Regions from separate parts of the Nocardia salmonicida genome, predicted to be linked through region 3. Evidence: riboswitches for the same ligand, from Rfam matches in the RefSeq annotation. Region 3 holds a riboswitch; each other region holds the start of a gene.
The links. Region 3 has a riboswitch for S-adenosylmethionine ahead of OHS03_RS33115 (bifunctional o-acetylhomoserine/o-acetylserine sulfhydrylase). Riboswitches for the same ligand answer to the same signal wherever they lie in the genome.
Positions count from the first base shown of each region.

Region 1: it holds a riboswitch for S-adenosylmethionine, as region 3 does, so the genes downstream of both, OHS03_RS26530 (rhodanese-like domain-containing protein) here and OHS03_RS33115 (bifunctional o-acetylhomoserine/o-acetylserine sulfhydrylase) in region 3, are expected to answer to the same signal.
Region 2: it holds a riboswitch for S-adenosylmethionine, as region 3 does, so the genes downstream of both, OHS03_RS30060 (aminotransferase class V-fold PLP-dependent enzyme) here and OHS03_RS33115 (bifunctional o-acetylhomoserine/o-acetylserine sulfhydrylase) in region 3, are expected to answer to the same signal.

Region 1 covers NZ_CP108014.1:5,654,178-5,660,552, reverse strand. Annotated here, with positions in the region: gene OHS03_RS26540 (RNA-guided endonuclease InsQ/TnpB family protein) at 1-374, opposite strand, end outside; gene OHS03_RS26535 (Rv0361 family membrane protein) at 547-963, shown strand; SAM riboswitch class IV at 1,009-1,128, shown strand; gene OHS03_RS26530 (rhodanese-like domain-containing protein) at 1,146-1,562, shown strand; gene OHS03_RS26525 (O-succinylhomoserine sulfhydrylase) at 1,573-2,781, shown strand; gene OHS03_RS26520 (STM3941 family protein) at 2,834-3,367, shown strand; gene OHS03_RS26515 (hypothetical protein) at 3,510-3,947, shown strand; gene OHS03_RS26510 (hypothetical protein) at 4,140-4,487, opposite strand; gene fgd (glucose-6-phosphate dehydrogenase (coenzyme-F420)) at 4,587-5,597, opposite strand; gene OHS03_RS26500 (HAD-IIA family hydrolase) at 5,757-6,375, shown strand, end outside.
Region 2 covers NZ_CP108014.1:6,433,614-6,439,988, reverse strand. Annotated here, with positions in the region: gene OHS03_RS30095 (crotonase/enoyl-CoA hydratase family protein) at 1-424, opposite strand, end outside; gene OHS03_RS30090 (YbaK/EbsC family protein) at 668-1,144, shown strand; gene OHS03_RS30085 (flavin reductase family protein) at 1,317-1,784, shown strand; gene OHS03_RS30080 (Uma2 family endonuclease) at 1,827-2,462, shown strand; gene OHS03_RS30075 (hypothetical protein) at 2,501-2,740, shown strand; gene OHS03_RS30070 (excalibur calcium-binding domain-containing protein) at 2,749-2,991, opposite strand; gene OHS03_RS30065 (hypothetical protein) at 3,020-3,277, shown strand; gene OHS03_RS30060 (aminotransferase class V-fold PLP-dependent enzyme) at 3,458-4,771, opposite strand; SAM riboswitch class IV at 4,812-4,926, opposite strand; gene OHS03_RS30055 (MarR family winged helix-turn-helix transcriptional regulator) at 5,166-5,600, shown strand; gene OHS03_RS30050 (Pls/PosA family non-ribosomal peptide synthetase) at 5,757-6,375, shown strand, end outside.
Region 3 covers NZ_CP108014.1:7,106,441-7,112,815, reverse strand. Annotated here, with positions in the region: gene OHS03_RS33135 (MFS transporter) at 1-729, opposite strand, end outside; gene OHS03_RS33130 (NADP-dependent isocitrate dehydrogenase) at 937-2,154, opposite strand; gene OHS03_RS33125 (MFS transporter) at 2,465-3,958, opposite strand; gene OHS03_RS33120 (TetR family transcriptional regulator) at 4,093-4,815, shown strand; SAM riboswitch class IV at 4,880-4,990, shown strand; gene OHS03_RS33115 (bifunctional o-acetylhomoserine/o-acetylserine sulfhydrylase) at 5,073-6,375, shown strand, end outside.

The sequences.
Region 1 (6,375 bases), 1.5 Mb from region 3:
GTACTCCATCGGAACCCTGACCGGGTGTACTCGGCACTGGGCCTGGACTTCTTACGGGATTTGAAGCGCGGATACCTCGCCCGTTTGGCCCAAAAGCTGGCGAACGCGGCTTGCAGGTGCCGCAACGACTGCTGCAACGGCACCGACGAAACCTCACCTAAGTAGGCGAGGTCTTCGCCGCGTTTCCATTCGGTCAGCATCGCCGACGTGGCGTTGTAGTTGACCCGCTCGCCCCGCTGCCACGCGGCAGTCCGGGCTTCGAGCGCGAGGTTGTATACCTTGCGTACACATCCGAAGGTTCGTTCCAACTCAGCGGCTTGCTCCGGGGTCGGGCGAAACCGGTACTTGAAAGCCCGCTTCACCACCTCGCTCATGCCTCACAAATTAACATGCTTGTTCGTAAACTGACTTTCCGAAAGGAGGAGTAGCGCTGGGCGCGCCAGGCATCAACTTGTCGTGCTCCTGCCGGTCATGGATGACCGCGCTTCCGCGCTACGGCACCCAATGAACGAGGAGCAAACAGGCTCGGATGACCAGCCCGTAGTGGTGGATCAGACCGACAAGCGTTCCATCGTCCCGTTCGTCGCGGCCGCGGTGATCGCGATCATCGTGCTCATCGGCATCGTGGCGGGCGGACTGCTCTCGCCCGCTGAGAAAAATGTCACAGAGGCCGACCGTCTCGCGGCCGCTGTCACCAACTATATCGACGCCCGCTCGCGCAGCGATCTGCGTCCGCCGACCGGTGTGGCCTGCCCCGGCTTCGACGAAGAGTCCTCCGGCCTCGACGAACGGCTGGGTGGCCCGAAATCGGTTGTCACGATCGACGGCAAGGGTTTCGAGAACGCGACCGTGAACGGCGACCGCGCGAAAATCGACGCGACCGTGGTGGTCGACGGCAAACCGGCCACGATCAACTGGAAACTGACCAGCGTCGACGGCGCGTGGCTGGTGTGCACTTTCTGAATCGTTTGACACGGTGACCTGTGCCGAGGCAATCTCAGATCGCAAGGTCATGAGTGCCAGCGTCAAGCCCCGGCTCGCTGGTCGGCAACCCTCCTCCGCGGTGGGGTGCTCCGGGTGACGACCTGGCCGTGTGTTCGGGGACTTCCGGCACGGCAAGAGCGGATTCACGCAGGAGGATCGACATGACTTACGCCGGCGACATCACCCCTGAGAAGGCGTGGGAGCTGCTCACCGAGCACCCCGGCGCCGTCCTGATCGACGTGCGCACCGAAGGCGAGTGGGCGAACATCGGCATCCCCGACACCAGCTCCATCGAACGCCCGGCCCATTTCATCGAATGGGTCGACGGCACCGGCACGCGCAACCCGGAGTTCGGCGTGCAGCTGGAGAAGGCACTCGCCGGTCGCCCCGACGACGCACCGGTGGTGTTCCTGTGTCGCTCCGGCCAGCGTTCCGCGCACGCGGCGAACCTGGCGACGGCGGCGGGCGTGGCACCGTCCTACAACGTGCTCGACGGTTTCGAAGGTGGTCCCGACGCGTTCGGTCAGCGCGGCAGCACCGGTTGGCGCGCCGTCGGCCTGCCGTGGCGTCAGGCATAAGGAGAAAAGCATGATCACCGGTGGTTCGTTCGACAAGCCACTGCCAGAGGGCGTCGGTCCGGGCACGCTCGGCGTGCGCGGTGGCCTGCGCCGTTCCGGTTTCGACGAGACGTCCGAGGCGCTGTATCTGACCTCGGGTTTCGTCTACGAGAACGCCGAAGCCGCCGAAGCCGCGTTCACCGGCGACGTCGAGCACTTCGTCTACTCCCGCTTCGGCAACCCGACCGTGGCGATGTTCGAGGAGCGCATCCGCCTGCTCGACGGCGCCGAAGCGGCCTTCGCGACCGCGTCCGGTATGTCGGCGGTGTTCACCGCGCTCGGCGCGCTGCTGAAGGCGGGCGACCGTCTCGTCGCCGCCCGCAGCCTGTTCGGTTCCTGTTTCGTGGTCTGCAACGAGATCCTCCCGCGCTGGGGCATCGAAACCATCTTCGTCGACGGTGACGACCTCGACCAGTGGGAACAGGCTCTCTCCGTCCCCACCCAGGCCGTCTTCTTCGAGACCCCCGCCAACCCGATGCAGACCCTCGTCGACGTCCGCAAGGTCACCGAGCTCGCCCACGCCGCGGGCGCGAAGGTGGTGCTGGACAACGTCTTCGCCACCCCCCTGCTCCAGCGCGGCTTCGAGCTCGGCGCCGATGTGGTCGTCTACTCCGGCACCAAGCACATCGACGGCCAGGGCCGCGTCCTCGGCGGCGCCATCCTCGGCGCCAAGGACTACATCGACGGCCCCGTCAAAACCCTGATGCGCCACACGGGCCCGGCCTTGAGCCCCTTCAACGCCTGGACCTTGCTCAAAGGCCTGGAAACCATGCCGTTGCGCGTCCGCCACTCCACCGAGTCGGCCCTGCGAGTGGCCGAGTTCCTGGAGACCAAGAACTCGATCGACTGGGTGAAATACCCCTTCCTGGAATCACATCCACAGCACGCCCTCGCCAAGGAACAGATGACCGGCGGCGGCACAGTCGTCACCTTCGCCCTCAACGGCGACGACGGCAAGAAGCGAGCCTTCGAGGTCCTCAACCGCCTCCGCATCATCGACATCTCCAACAACCTCGGCGACGCCAAAACCATGATCACCCACCCCGCCACCACCACCCACCGAGCCATGGGCCCGGAAGGCCGTGCCTCGATCGGCTTGTCCGACGGCGTAGTCCGCATCTCGGTCGGCCTGGAAGACCTCGAGGATCTCCTCGGCGACCTCGACCACGCCCTGAGCTAGCTCCGGGTTCGACGACCAAAGTCGTTCGCTGTCAAGGATTTACACTGCGAGCATGACTGCTGGGGGAGTCGCGCAGCCTGCGACGTTCTACTACCCGTCGATCCCGCGTTCGATGGCGATGATCACGCTTTCGGCCGTGTTCGTCGCGCTCGGCGTTTGGATCGTGTTGTCCGATGATGCACCGTTGGTGCCGCTCATCGCAGGGGTGCTGTGCATACCGCTCGGACTCGGCGCCGGGCTCGTCTTCGTCGGCCGACTGATCTGGCGTCGACCGGAACTGGTATTGACCGACGATGGACTGGACCATCGCCAGTCCGGTCGGTTCGCCTGGGACGAAGTGGCTTACGCGCGCGTATTCGTCCAGCGAACCTCGGCCCTGTCCAAGGTGCGCTACGTCCAGCTCGGCCTCCACGACCCGGAGGCATACTTCGCGCGAAGTTCCCGGCGAATTCGGCTGCTGGCCAAGCTGAATCAGAAGCTCGGTTACGGCGCAGTGAACCTGCCGGAATCGATGCTGGGCGCGTCAGCGGAACAGGTACTGACCGCAATGCGCCACTATCGACCGACCCTGATCATCCTCCCGTAGCTACGGGCACAACCGATTTCTACGAAGTGAAACTGGACGGTGAGGACTGATGGGTAACAATTCGCGACCGCCTACTCGGCTCAGAAGGGCACTGTGGTCGGCAATCTCACTTGCCGCGACATCGATGATCGCGACCGGGTGCATGACGGCGGACAGCGACTCGCAGCAGTGCGAAGTGACGACGGCGAAGCTGGAAACCGAAGAGTCCGAGCGCGAGACCAGGGCAGCGATCGAAAAGGCTGACTCGTTGCCCGCGGGCTATTGCCTGTACAACGTGAGCATCAACAAGAACGACGAGAAGGGCGTCCTGGGTGTGAACATCTACCTCTCGGTCGCCGACTCCAAAGGCAAGCTGGATGACCTGCGACCTGCGGCGACCGCGATTGCGCACGTGGTCAAGACGATGCCCTACGATTTTCCGGTCGCCGACCTGTATGTGTCGAACCTGACGCCCGAGAACAGCTCGAAAAACTATGCGGGAATCCTCGCCGAGGAATTCTACAAGCGGCCATGGGACGGCTCGCCGTCACACGAAGCAGAGTTGGCATCGTGGGTCCCATGGCATGCGATCCCGCAATAGCGCGCACCTGAGCGTAGAACTAGCCCACGAAACCTGGCCGAAAGCGGACGCGTTCGGCCAGGGTGTTTCCGGCCGGGCGGGACTTTCGGGGCGCCAGAGTGCTCAGCCCGGGTGCGCAGGCGCGGGGCCAGGTCTCGCTCGGAGAGGTCGAGGAATCGGAGTTGGTCTCACTACCTCGTCGCCTCCTAGGCGTCACGGGGTCTTCGCGGCGTCCAGAATCGCGATCGCCTCGTCGAGCGGATCGATGACGAAAAGTTCGGTTCCGGCGTCGGTGTCGACGCGCAGACGTGTGCGGAGGCCGCCGCTGAACAGGCCGCCATCCGGGCTTTGCCGCCCGACGGCGCGCAGTTGGGTCAGGCTCGCTTCCCAGCGCTTGCCGCCGGTGATCGCATCGAGGTGATTGGGTACGAAGAGCAGTCGGGTTTCGGTCAGGTGGAGGCGTCCGCCGACGGCCCTGCCGCCCTGTGTTCGATTGGCGAGCTTCTGCCAGACGACGTTCTCGGAGGCGTTCAGCGCGGGGCTACCGATCCACAATCCCATGGTTCATTTCCTTGTGTCGTTCCGGTGTTCGTCACCATGGATCGACATCTGGCCGGGCGCTGTTAATGGCGCCCGGCCAGGGATCTGAACAGGCCGGTCTCAGCCCAGCGCGCGCAAACGCGGGGCCAGATCTCGCTTGAAGAGGTCGAGGAAGCGGAGTTGGTCATGACCGGGGGCGTGGAAGACCAGGTGGTTGAGGCCGGCGTCGAGGTAGGGCTTGATCTTGGCGACGGCTTCGTCGGGGTCGCTGGCGACGATCCAGCGCTTGGCGACCTGTTCGATCGGGAGGGCGTCGGCGGCCTTCTCCATTTCGATGGGGTCGGTGATGTCGTGCTTCTGTTCGGGGGTCAGTGAGAGGGGGGCCCAGAAGCGGGTGTTCTGCAGGGCCAGTTCGGGATCGGTGTCGTAGGAGATCTTGATCTCGATCATCTTGTCGATCTCGGCGACATCGCGCTCGACCTTCTCGGCGCCTTCGGTGACCGCGGGCAGCAGCTTCTCGGTGTAGAGGTCCATGCCCTTGCCCGAGGTGCAGATGAAGCCGTCGCCCGCGCGACCGGCGTACCTGGCCACCACCGGGCCGCCTGCGGCGATGTAGACGGGGATGCCGCCCTTGGGAACGTCGTAGATGGACGCGCCGACGGTGTGGTAGTACTCGCCCTCGAAATCGACGCGATCGCCGGTCCACAGTTCGCGCATCATCTTCACCGCTTCACGCAGACGCGCGAAACGCTCCTTGAAGTCGGGCCATTCGCCCTTGTAACCGGTGGCGATCTCGTTGAGCGCCTCACCGGTGCCGACTCCGAGCATCACCCGGTTCGGGTACAGGCAGCCCAGCGTGGCGAAGGCCTGGGCGATTACGGCCGGGTTGTAGCGGAAGGTCGGGGTGAGGACCGAGGTGCCGAGCTGGATGCGCTCGGTGCGCTCGCCGACGGCCGCCAGCCAGGCCAGCGAGAACGGGGCGTGGCCGCCGTCGTGGCGCCACGGCTGGAAGTGGTCACTCACGGTCGCGCTGTCGAGGCCGTGCTGCTCGGCGGCGACGCCGAGTTCGACCAGCTCTCGCGGCCCGAACTGCTCTGCCGATGCCTTGTACCCGAGCTTGAGCTCAACCATTCCAGCCACTCCTGTCGTCCGTTGACCCCTGCCATCACGACACTAGCGCGCGGTCGGTCATCCGCGCCCACGCTGTTTCGTCACCCACCATGCCGAGTTTTAGCGGACAATTAACTAGTGACCACCAAGGATGAGCAGATCTTGTCGTACCTCACCGACATGGACGGCGTGCTGGTGCACGAGGATCAGCTGATCCCCGGCGCCGACGAGTTCCTCGCCGAACTGCGCGCCAACGAGATCCCGTTCCTCGTGCTCACCAATAACTCGATCCGCACCCCGCGCGACCTGCAGGCCCGCCTGCGCCACACCGGTCTCGACATTCCCGAGGAGTCGATCTGGACCTCGGCGCTGGCCACGGCGACGTTCCTCGCCGACCAGCGCCCCAACGGCACCGCGTATGTGGTCGGCGAATCCGGCCTCACCACCGCGCTGCACGAGATCGGCTACGTGCTCACCGACAGCGATCCCGACTACGTGGTGCTCGGCGAGACCCGCACCTACTCCTTCGAGGCCATCACCACCGCGATCCGCCTGGTCGATCGGGGCGCCAAGTTCATCGCCACCAACCCCGACGCCACGGGCCCCTCCCGCGACGGCGTCCTGCCCGCCACCGGTTCGGTCGCGGCCCTGATCACCAGGGCCACCGGTAAGGAGCCGTACTACGTCGGCAAGCCGAACCCGCTGATGATGCGCTCGGCGCTGCGCCAGATCGGCGCGCATTCGCAGTCGACGGTGATGATCGGCGACCGGATGGACACCGATGTGATCGCGGGGCTGG
Region 2 (6,375 bases), 670 kb from region 3:
ACTTGGCGTCCTCGCTGGCCAGCCGGATATCGGCCGCGGCGATCAGATCGAGGCCACCGCCGATGCACCAACCCGACACCGCCGCGATCACCGGCTTGGTGCACTCGGCCAGCGCCGTCACCGCGGCCTGCATCCCGCGGACCTCCTTGAGGAACTCCGTGCGCGGCCCTGCCTTCGCGTCGTCGGCCAGGACCGGCGCCAGCGTTCCCGCCGTCGCAGCCAGGTCGAGACCGAACGAGAAATGCTTGCCCGATCCCGTGACGACCACGGCCCGCACCTGCGGATCGGCATCGAGCTCGGCGAAGACCTCCGGCAGCTCACGCCAGAAGTCGGGTCCCATCGCATTGCCCTTACCCGGCCCGATCAACGTGACCTGGGCAACGTTGTCGGCGATCTCGACGGTAAAAGCCTTCCATTCACTCATGCCCCGATTATTGCCACCACGCCAACATGCCGCCCACTCAGCCCCGACCCCCCGACCCTCAGGGAGGGGCCGGACGCGCAGCGGCCGGGTTCGCGGCCGTCCCGTCGATCAGGCGCCGTTGCGTAGGCGACGAAGGAGCAAGCAATGGTGCCTGATCGACGGGACCGGCAGGGCCGCGAACTCGAGTTCGCCAGAACTCCAAGTAACACAGCGCATTTCCCGCAATCGACCTACTCTGGGTGTATGCGCAGGTCGTCATTGCCGCCGGTCGCATGCCGGGTCGCGGAAACTCTCATCGCCCGCGGGCACCACGGCGTCATCGTCTGCCCCGAGACGCCGTCGCTCACCGCGGCCGAGGCCGCCCGCGCCATGGGCGTCCATCCCACCGCGATCATCACCGCCCAGGTCTTCCTCCTCGACGACGACCCGGTCCTGCTGCTGGTAGCCGACCACCACCACGTCGACCTCGTCCGCACCGGCAAACGCCTCGAAGGCACCCTCACCCCCGCCCCCACGGCCCTGGTCGAACGCATCACCGGCCAACCCATCGACGGCACTGCCCCCCTCGGCCACCCCACCAACCTCCCCACCTGGGTAGACACCGCCCTGGCCGCCCACCCCGAAGTCTGGGCAGCGGGAGGCCACCCGAACACCGTGTTCCGCACCAACTTCCGCGAACTGGTCCGCATCACAGCGGGCCTGCCGATCGACATCGACTGAATTCGGGTTCTGATCCCGACCGGCGAGTTGGATCAAACGGACACAGTGGACGTGAGGGTGCAGGGTGGGCGGGCGTAAGTTGGGGGCGGTGGGCGATGTGCAACCTTCTGAGGCCGGACTGGTGGTTCCCGATGATCTGAGCGGGATAACGGCCGATCAATATCGAGGCTCTATGCGGCACTATCCGGCCGGCGTCACAGTGGTGACGCTCGGGGCCGAGAGTGGACCGGTGGGTTTCACGGCCACCTCGTTCGCCTCGCTGTCACTGGAACCGCCCCTGGTGTCGTTCAACATCGCGCACACGTCATCGAGCATCGACGCGTTGCGAGCCGCGGACTCGGTGGTGATCCATTTCCTCGGCGAACACCAACAACACCTGGCCCACCGCTTCTCCCGCACCGCAGCCGACCGCTTCTCCGACCGCGCCCTCTGGACCACCCTCGACACCGGTGAACCAGTCCTGCACGGCACCCCCATCTGGCTGCGCACCACCCTGCACAAACTCATCGACCTGGGCGACCACACCCTCGCCGTCGGCCTGGTAACCCGAGTCCACGACCAAACCGAAGAGTCACCCTCAGCAGCACCGCTGCTGTACTACAACGGCAAATACCACCGCCCCACCCCACTCGACACCTGATCAGAGCGTCTACCTCAGCCTGCGACAGCTAGTGTTGGTCCGGTGAGCGAGGCATACGACTGGTCGTGGTTGCGCGCCGGTGTTCCGGCCATCGACCTGGACACGTACTTGGCGCTGCCGGAAGACCTCTCTCGGGTGATCGAGGTCAAAGACGGCCTGCTGGTGCACTGTGACTCACCTTCGCCGAATCACATCGCCATCGCCGACGTGATCGAACAGTCCCTCCGGGAAGCCATCCGGAAACGCGCCACCGGGCAACCATGCCTGAAGGCCGGCGGCGAACTGGACATGCTGGTCTCCGAGGTCCCCTTCAACTTCCGTCGCCCCGACGCCATTGTGTACCGCTGCGTCGAAGACCACCGCGACAAGTGGAAAACCAAGCCGACAGCAGGAGACACCCTGCTGGTCGTCGAAGTGGTATCACCGGCGACGGTTACCGCCGATTGCGTGGACAAGCGAGCCGAATACGCCCGCCTGGGAATCGAGCAGTACTGGATCGTCCGCATGGAGAACAACGACGGCCGCGTGAAGTCCATCGAAATCCTCCGTCTCAACACCGCAGCCGTCTACGTCTCCACCGAAACCCGCTTCCGATCCCACAGCCCCACCGCGATCGCGATCACCGATCCGCTCGACGTCACTATCACCTGGGACGCCCTCGATGCGGATCTCGACTGATACCTGATCGGAAACTTGTCTTCATGAGTGAGTTTCGGGTGACCGGCATCTTCCCGGTCAGCTTCAGACCGGACCCGTTTGTCGTCGGCCACGCGATCGGCAATTTCGACGTCGGCAGCGCTGTCGAGCTCCGGCGGGCGGGCGAGGTCATCGCTCGAGGAGTCCTTCGAGCGTTCGAAATCCATCGCTCCCCGAGAGGCGAACTCTCGTTCACCTTCTCGGATGAGATCTCCCGACACGTCCGCGTCGATGACGTGATCCACTCGATAAATACGTGACGGGGCGCCTATTCGCAGGCCACGCCATCGCCGTCTCGATCCAAACCGGAGCGATAGCCGGGGTCGCCCGTGTGGAGCGGGGCCGCGCCTGCGGCTTTGGCGGCGGCACAGTTCTTGTAATAGGCGCTGGCAGGCGCGGGCGCTTCCGGCTCCGGTACCGCCGCGATTCGCGGCGCGGGGATGTCGACTGTTGTAGTCGGCGCAGGGACAACGACAGGCGGCGGAGGTGCCGCGACAGTCGTAGTCGGCACAGCAGGAGCCACTGGTAGATCAACCGTCGTGGTCGGCGCGAGTGTCAGCGCGCTCGACGCGATGGTGGTCGGTGCCGGGGTAGTTGTCGAAGCCTTTGTCGTCGTTGATGATTCGACTACGCGAGTGGTGGAGGTCGGGGATGTCCGTGCGGTCGGCTCGCCGTCGTTGAGACCGGCGACCACCGAAAGACCGAGTACGCCGACAACTCCGATTCCCGCCACCAACGGCCAACGCCGCTTCTTCTCGGACTGCCTGGGCGGACGCGCCCACGGATCGGGCGGCTGAATCGGTCGAGTCACTGTGTCCCCTTCGATTATCGGGCGATCTCGGGGGCTTCATCGCGACCGGTTCGACATGCGTTACCCAGCTGGGAACACATCAAACCTGCAATTTTTCGGAGGGTATCGGCCGCCGAGAACAGCTCTCAGCGGCCGACATTCGGGGTGGTCTAGCCCTGCCTGCGATTCAGCCGATCAGGCAGGGGGCCGCGCCGTCGAGGGAAGCGGTGAGGGGGCGGGTTTCGGGGGTGGGGTTCCAGTGGCCGTCGGTGGCGGCGTATTCCCAGGTGGGCCCGTTGGTGACCAAGGTAGCGACCGCGCCGATCAGGCGGTCGACGTCGGCGGCGGTGGTTCCGAGGCCGATGCTGGCACGGAGGGCCGCGTCGAGGCCGAGGCTGGTGAGCAGCGGGTGGGCGCAGAAACGGCCGTCGCGTACGCCGATGGCGTGTTCTGCGGAGAGGTAGGAGGCGACCTTACCGGGGGCGTGGTCGGCGACGGTGAAGGCGACGATGCCGACACAGTCGGGGCTGTCGGACCAGATGGTGACCAGGTCGACGCCTGCGATCGCGGACAAACCGTCACGAAGACGGTCCGCCAGAAAGCGTTCGTGGGCAACGAGTTCAGTGGAGTCGATCGCGGCGAGTGCGTCGCACGCGGCGGCGATAGCGGCCGCGCCCAACACATTCGGCGAACCGGCCTCGTGCCGCTGCGGCGCGCAAGCCCATTCGACCTCCGACACACCGACATTGCGCACCGCACCGCCGCCCGCCAGGTAGGGCTCACCCTGGTCCAGCCAGTCGCGTCGGCCGACGAGCACGCCCGAACCGAACGGGGCGTACAGCTTGTGCCCGGAGAACGCGAGATAGTCGATCCCGCTCTCGCGCAAGGAGATCCGTCGATGTGGAGCCAGCTGCGCGGCATCGACGAGGATGCGCGCACCGCACAGGTGGGCGATGGTCGCGAGGCGCTCCAGCGGCAGTACCTCACCGGTGACATTGGATGCCCCGGTCACCGCGAGCAGCGCGGCGGGCTTGCTGCACAGCTCGGCGACGACTCGCTGAATCGTCTCCTCGACGGTGGCGGCGGCCCGTACCACCCGGCGACCGTGCGCGGTCCACGGCAGGAAGTTGGCGTGGTGCTCGATATCGAGCACCACGGTCTCCCCGGGCACGCATCCGGCCAGCAGGTTCAGCGAATCGGTGGTGTTGCGGGTGAACACGACGACCTGGTCGTCGTCGGCGTCGAGGAACCGGGCGACCGCGCCACGGGAAGCCTCGTAGCACTCGGTCGAGATCCGCGAGGCGTAGCCCGCACCCCGGTGCACGCTGGCGTAGTACGGCAGCAACTGCGAAATCCGGTCGGTGACCTGCTTCAATGCCGGCGCACTCGCGGCGTAGTCGAAGTTGGCGTAGGAGCTGGTGCCGCCTTGAACGAGCGGAACCTGCAGGTCGGCACCGGAAACGGCGGCGATGGCACAGGTGGGGTCGATTACAGCAGTCATGACGAAATCCCGTCGGCTCAGGGACCCGCTCCAGAGAGGTGGCCCGCGCTTGCCGCGCCCAATTCGGACGTCAGCCTGGTCGTCACCCGGAGCACCCCACCGCGGAGGAGGGTTGCCGACCAGCAAGCCGGGGCTGAACGCTGGTACTCGTGACCTGAAACGAGAGTGACAGACGACCGCCGGACCTGTCAACCACCTTTCGCCGACCGCGCTCCGAGTCGCCGCCGACCGCACACGACCTCGCCCGGTTCGACACGCCGACCCGGTCTCCGACGCGAATGCGCGGGATTGCCCCCGAGTTGCCTGCTCACACCCAATTCTCAACCATCTACACACCCCATGATGGAGGAACCGAATGATTGGGCACCTCCACCATTTGCTAGAGTTCCCACTCATGTCCACGAACACGAACTCCGTCCGCGGCCTGCCGCGCTACCCGGTGTACGCGCTCGGACGGCTCACCAAGGCCCTGCACGCCGAGATCGACGTCCCGTTGCGCGATCACTGGGTGCTCACCTTCATCGCCGAGAACGCCGACCTGACGCAGAAGAAAGTGGGCGACGCGCTCGGTATCGACCGCAGTGAAGTCGTGCGCCTGATCGACGCGCTGGAACGCGCCGAACTGGTCGAACGCACCCGCGACGGCAAGGATCGCCGCAAGTACCGGCTGCGGATCACCGAGGCGGGGCGCAAGCAGTGCAAACGCACCGACAAGCTGATCGCCGAGGCCACCGCCCGCGTGCTGGGACGCCTGGACGAAGAAGAACAGCGGACGCTGCACCGGCTGGCGGTCACCGCCCTCGGCGAGATGCCGGAATCGCCGTCGTGAACAGCGCCGACGGCACGCGCTTCGCTGCCGTCCGGCAACACCCGCACCGAGTACCGTTGGCATCTGGTGACCATCCTGTTTGCCCTCCGGTAACCCGCTCATGAAACAACAGACACCACCGATGGGGGTCAACCGATGAGAGGTGGACTGAGCACGATGCTCGAGCCACACACTGAGGTAGCGGCGGTTCTTCGCGACCCGCTGCTGCGCGCCGATCTCGCCGCACCGCCACGGACCCTGGTCGACATCCTGACCAGCACCGCCCTCGCACACCCTGACGCACCGGCCGTCGACGACGGCACCGTCGTGCTCAGCTACATGGAATTGATCGCCGCGATCGAGGCCAGGATGGCCGAACTCACCGAGGCGGGCGTGCGGCCGGGCGACCGGGTCGGCGTACGGATGCCGTCGGGCACCGCCGCGCTCTACGTGACGATTCTGGCCGTGCTCTACTGCGGCGCCGCCTACGTGCCCGTCGACGCCGACGACCCGCAGGAGCGAGCCAAGCTCGTCTTCGGCGAGGCCAGGGTGAGCGCGATCGCCACCGGCGACGGCATCGAGTCGGCCACCACGGCTACGGGCGAACACGACTGGAACACCCTGCCCACCCCCGCCGATGACGCGTGGATCATCTTCACCTCCGGCTCCACCGGCACCCCCAAAGGTGTGGCGGTCACCCATCGCAACGCCGCCGCCTTCGTCGACGCCGAAGCCCGCCTGTTCCTGCGGAAGGCCCCGATCGGTCCCGGCGACCGCGTGCTGGCCGGACTCTCGG
Region 3 (6,375 bases):
GCCGAGACCGAACAGCGCGAGCACGATCGGCACCGCGCCGATGGGCATGCCCGCGACATCGGTCATCGTGGTGGCGATGTAGGTGTAGACGGCGAACATGCCGCCGAAGCCGATCGCGCCGACGGCCAGGGTGAGCAGCACCTGCGGGCGACGCAGCGCACCGAGTTCGGTCATCGGGTTGGTGATCTTCATGCTGGTCAGCGCCGGAACATAGCGCCACAGGGCGGCGACTGTCGCCACCCCGATCACGGCGACGACCACATAGGCGTCACGCCAGCCCAGGTGCTGACCGAGCCAGGTCGCGCCGGGCACACCGATCACATTCGCCACACTGAGCCCGAGCATCACCGCGGCGACCGCCTTGGCACGCTGTCCGACAGGCGCGAGCGTGGCCGCCGCCAGCGAGGCGACACCGAAGTACGCGCCGTGCGGCAGGCCGGACACGAAGCGGGCGAGCACGAGCGTGCCGAAGGTCGGCGCGAGCACGGTCCCGATATTGCCGACGGTGAACGCGACCATCAGCGCGATGAGCAATTTCTTGCGCGCCACCCGGGCGCACAACGCGGCGATCAGCGGCGCACCGACGACGACGCCCAGCGCGTACGCCGACACCGCGTGCCCGGCCGACGGCTCGGAGATATCGAAAGCCCGCGCGATATCGGGCAGCAGCCCCATGGTCACGAACTCGGTGGTCCCGATCCCGAATCCACCCAGCGCCAACGCGAGCATCGCCGGGACATGCCAGCTGGTGCGTGGCACATCGAGGCGATCGGGGGCTGCAATGGAAGAAGTCACGCTTCCATGCAACGGGCACAGGTACCCGTTCGCTACCCGAGCAGAGCGTGAGTTACCCCACCCCACAGAAAGCGCCCGCACCGGATTCGGTGCGGGCGCCTTCACAGCCGTGCGGGTTCGCGGTCGCGAACCGGGGCTACATCACTTCAGAGCACGAGCCAGGTTCACATCGAGTGCGCCGAGGAATTCCTCGGTGCTCAGGTAACCCTGGTCGCCGCCGACGAGCGCGGCGAGGTCCTTCGTCATCTGACCGCCCTCGACGGTCTTGATGACCACGTCCTCGAGCGCTTGCGCGAAGCCGATCACCTCGGGGGTGTTGTCCAGCTTGCCGCGGTGTTCGAGGCCGCGGGTCCAGGCGAAGATCGACGCGATCGGGTTGGTCGAGGTCGGCTTGCCCTGCTGGTGCTGGCGGTAGTGCCGGGTGACCGTGCCGTGCGCGGCCTCGGCCTCACAGGTCTTGCCGTCCGGGGTGAGCAGCACCGAGGTCATCAGGCCGAGCGAGCCGAAGCCCTGGGCCACGGTGTCGGACTGCACGTCGCCGTCGTAGTTCTTGCAGGCCCAGACGTAGCCGCCCTCCCATTTCATGGAGGAGGCGACCATGTCGTCGATCAGGCGGTGCTCGTAGGTGAGACCCGCCGCGTCGAACTCGGCCTTGAACTCGGCGTCGAAGACTTCCTCGAAGGTGTCCTTGAACATGCCGTCGTAAGCCTTGAGGATGGTGTTCTTCGTGGAGAGGTACACCGGGTAGTTCTGCTGCAGGCCGTAGTTGAACGAGGCCCGCGCGAAGTCCTCGATGGACTTCTTGAAGTTGTACATACCCATGACGACGCCGCCGTCTTCGGGCATCTTCACGACCTCGTGCACGATCGGCTCGCTGCCGTCTTCCGGCGTGAAGGTCAGCGTGACGGTGCCCGCCTCGTAGACCTTGAAGTCGGTGGCGCGGTACTGGTCGCCGAAGGCGTGACGGCCGATGATGATCGGCTTGGTCCAGCCGGGCACCAAGCGGGGCACGTTGGAGATGATGATCGGCGCGCGGAAGATGGTGCCACCCAGAATGTTTCGGATGGTGCCGTTCGGCGAGCGCCACATCTTCTTGAGGCCGAACTCTTTCACCCGCGCTTCGTCGGGGGTGATGGTGGCGCATTTCACGCCGACGCCGTACTTCTTGATGGCATTGGCCGCGTCGACGGTGACCTGGTCGTCTGTCTTGTCGCGGTACTCGATGCCGAGGTCGTAGTACTCGAGGTTCACGTCGAGATAGGGATGGATCAGCTTGTCCTTGATGAACTGCCAGATGATCCGGGTCATCTCGTCGCCGTCGAGTTCTACAACGGTGCCTTCAACCTTGATCTTGGACATGGATCTTCGTGTCCTCCTCGGTGGGTGCCCTTATTGCACGGCTAGGCGAACACGCTTGTGAGCGGACCCCAGCAGTTCCAACAGACAACGTATATGCCCCGCGTTGTCTGCGGGACGTGTGGTGCAAACAAGACGAGCGTACTGCTGTCCCCCACCTCACCGCGATGGGAGGGCCCGCTGTGCGGGACTCCTCGAAGCTACTCCGCCCCGACCGCGTGCCGGTACCCGATCGGGCCTTGACCGGCTACTGAGTAGTAACACGGCGAGGCCCGCGCACCGAGGAACGGTGGCGCGGGCCCGGTCGAGCAGGTCAGACCGCGATCGGTACGGCGGCCGCGTGCTCGTCGCCTTCGATCAGGTTCTCCGGCTTGTCGCGGATCATCACCGCGATCACCACGGCGGCGGCGAGGAAGAAGCCCGCGCCGATATAGAACGCGACGTCGTAGCTGTGGATCGAGGCGCGTTCGATCAGATGGTCGACGGTGGGGTTGTCGATGACGTAGTTCTCGGCGGCCTGGACCGAGAGGGTGGTCAGCAGGGCGGTGCCGACGGCGCCGCCGACCTGCTGGGCGGCATTGAGCAGGGCGCTGGCGACGCCGGAGTCCTCGGCGTCGACCTGATGCAGCGCGACGGCCTGCATCCCGACGAACAGCGGACCCATCCCGAGCGCCATCAACAACTGCGCGGGCAGCACGCTCAGCGCGTACCCGTCGCCGTAGCTCAGTTGCGCCAGCCACAGCAGCCCGACGACGCCGAGCAACGCGCCGACCACCATCAGCGGACGCGGGCCGAACTTGGGCATCAACGAACTGGTGATGCCCGCCGCGATCCCGATGCCCACCGGGAACGGCAGGAACGCGATGCCCGCTTTCAGCGGCGAATAGCCGAGGGTGTTCTGGTAGTAGAAGCTCAGGAACAAGAACATGGCGAACATCGCGATCGGGATCAGCAGCGCGGCCAGCAAAGCGCCGCCTCGATTGATCTCACCCGGAATTCGCAATGGCAGCAGCGGATTCGCCGAGCGCGCCTCGATGAAGACGAACGCGATGAGCAAGGCGAAGCCCGCCCCGAGCAGGCCGAGGGTGCTGCCCGCCAGCCACCCGTGTTCGGCGGCGCGACTGAATCCGTAGACGATCGACACCAAGCCGAATGTCACGGTGACGGCGCCGGGCAGGTCGTAGCCGCCGGTCCTCGGCACCGGGATATCGCGCGCGATCACCGCGACCGCACCGACTACCGCGATGAGCGCGATCGGCGTGTTCATCAACAGGGTCCACCGCCACGACGCGAACTCGGTGAGCGCACCACCGACGATCAGCCCGAACGCGATGCCACCCGCGGTGATACCCGCGAACACCGCGAACGCGCGGGCCCGCTCCTGCACATCGGTGAAGATCACCGACAGCAGCGACAGGGCCGCGGGGGCGAGCAGCGCGGCGAACGCACCCTGCAGTCCTCGGCCGATGAACAACTGCGGGCCGGTCTGCGCGAGCCCCGCCAGCGCCGACGCGGCGGCGAAGCCCACCAGGCCGACCAGGAAGATCCGGCGTCGGCCCAGGTAGTCGGCCATCCGTCCGCCGAGCAACAGCAGCCCGCCGAAGATGAGCGTGTACGCGGTGAGCGCCCACTGTTTGTCGCCGTCGCTGATCCCCAGGTCACGCTGGGCATACGGCAGGGCGATCGTGATCACGGTGGCGTCGAGCACCACCATCAGCTGGGCGGCCGAGAGCACGACCAACGCCCACCACCGCATCGAATTCTGTTGTTGGTCAACATGTTTCGTCAATACTTCGGTGCCGGTCACCAGGACTCCTCGTCGCTCGATTGGCGTGAACCAATCCTGGCACTACGAGACAATTGGCGTCAAGAGAAAAATGTCTGAACGCGCCAATTGGCCTACTTGGACAGATAAAGCCGCCGACGCGGTAGGCTGAGGGAATGCTGGACTCGACCACTCCGATCAGCGCCGACCGGACGACCGAACCGGCTGCCGACGCGCCGCTGGGCCTGCGCGAGCGCAAGAAGCTGCAGACCAAAGCCGCGATCGTGGCGGTCGGGCTCGACCTGTGCGACAGCCAAGGGTTCGACGCGACGACGGTCGAGCAGATCGCCGCGGGCGCCGATGTGTCCCCACGCACCGTCAACCGGTACTTCGCGCTCAAGGAAGACATCGTGCTGGCCCCGATCGACGACTTCGGGGTCTCCGTCGCCGTCGCGCTGCGCTCCCAGCCGAATACCGGCAACGAACTCCAGGCGCTGTGTGGCGCCTACCTGACGGTGGTCCAGGCCGAGGCGGACGCGGACGGCATCCGGTTCATCCGCCAGTTCCTGCAGATGCAGCGCATCATGCGCACCAGCCAGTCGGTCAATGCGCGCGCGCTGGAATACGCGGAGAAGAAGAACGTCGCGGTGTGCACCGAGCTCGCGCAGCGGATGGGCACGTCACCGGAGGACTTCACGGTGAAGTTGGTGGCAGGCATCTGGCAGATGCTGTGCCACCTCTCGGTCGCCGATACCGAACAGGCACTGCTGAGCGGGTCTCCGACGGTAGCCGTTCGGGTCACCCGCGACGCCGTGCTGCGCGCCTACCACGGCTTGCGGCAGGTCTGTGGCGCACCGGTGGACGACACGCCAGGCTTCGGCACACCGTCCGACGAGTGATCTTCGGCGGGAAATGCGGGGGAAGTTTCCGCCCGCGGGAGATCTCCGGTTAACATGACGGCAAGGTCATGAGTACCAGCGCCAAGCCCCGGCTCGCTGGTCGGCAACCCTCCAGCTGCGGTGGGGTGCTCCGGGTGATGACCGGGCTCTCGAAAGTCGAGAGCAAGCGCGCACTGCAGGAGGCCCCCATGTGTTGTTGCCAGTCGATCCGACCCAGTTGACGAGATCCCCCCGGCTGACACCCTTTGGAGCACGACATGACTGACTCTTCCCTGCCCGAGAACTGGTCCTTCGAGACCAAGCAGGTCCACGCGGGCCAGGCCCCCGACGCGACCACCAACGCGCGGGCGCTGCCGATCTACCAGACCACCTCCTACACCTTCCGCGACACCGATCACGCCGCCGCGCTGTTCGGTCTCGCCGAGCCGGGCAACATCTACACCCGGATCATGAACCCCACCCAGGACGCGGTGGAGCAGCGCGTGGCCGCGCTCGAAGGCGGCGTCGCGGCGCTGCTGCTGGCCTCGGGCCAAGCCGCGGAGACCTACGCGATCCTGAACCTGGCGAGCGCGGGCGACCACATCGTGTCCAGCCCGCACCTCTACGGCGGCACCTACAACCTCTTCCATTACTCGCTGCCCAAGCTGGGGATCACGGTCTCGTTCGTCGAGGACCCCGATGATCTCGAGCAGTGGAAGGCCGCGATCCAGCCGAACACCAAGGCGTTCTACGGCGAGACCATCGCCAACCCGAGCAGCGCGGTGTTCGACATCCCCGGTATCGCCGGTGTCGCGCACGCGAACGGCCTTCCGCTGATCGTGGACAACACCGTCGCCACCCCGTACCTGATCCAGCCGCTGGCCCACGGCGCCGACATCGTCGTGCATTCGGCGACGAAGTACCTGGGTGGGCACGGCGCGGCCGTGGCGGGCGTGATCGTCGACGGCGGCACGTTCGACTGGACCGTGCGCGACGCCGACGGCAACGCGCGCTTCCCCGGTTTCACCGAGCCCGACCCCAGCTACCACGGCGCGGTGTTCGCCGATCTGGGCGCGCCCGCGTTCGCGCTGAAGGCGCGCGTGCAGTTGCTGCGCGATCTGGGTGCGGCGGTCTCGCCGTTCAACGCGTTCCTCATCGCGCAGGGCATCGAGACGCTGAGCCTGCGGGTCGAGCGGCACGTCAGCAATGCGGAGGCGGTCGCGAAGTTCGTCGCCGAGCAGCCGGGCGTCGACGCGGTGTTCTACGCGGGCCTCGAGTCCTCGCCCTGGCACGCGCGGGCCAAGGAGCTGGCGCCCAAGGGCGCGGGCGCGATCGTGGCGTTCGAGCTGGCGGGCGGCGTCGACGCGGGCAAGAAGTTCGTGGACGCGCTCAGCCTGCACAGCCATGTAGCTAACATCGGTGATGTGCGTTCACTCGTGATTCACCCGGCGTCGACCACGCACTCGCAGTTGACGCCCGCAGAGCAGCTGGCGGCCGGCGTCACTCCCGGCCTGGTCAGGCTCGCGGTGGGCATCGAGGGAATCGACGACATTCTGGCCGATCTGCGGGCCGGGTTCGCGG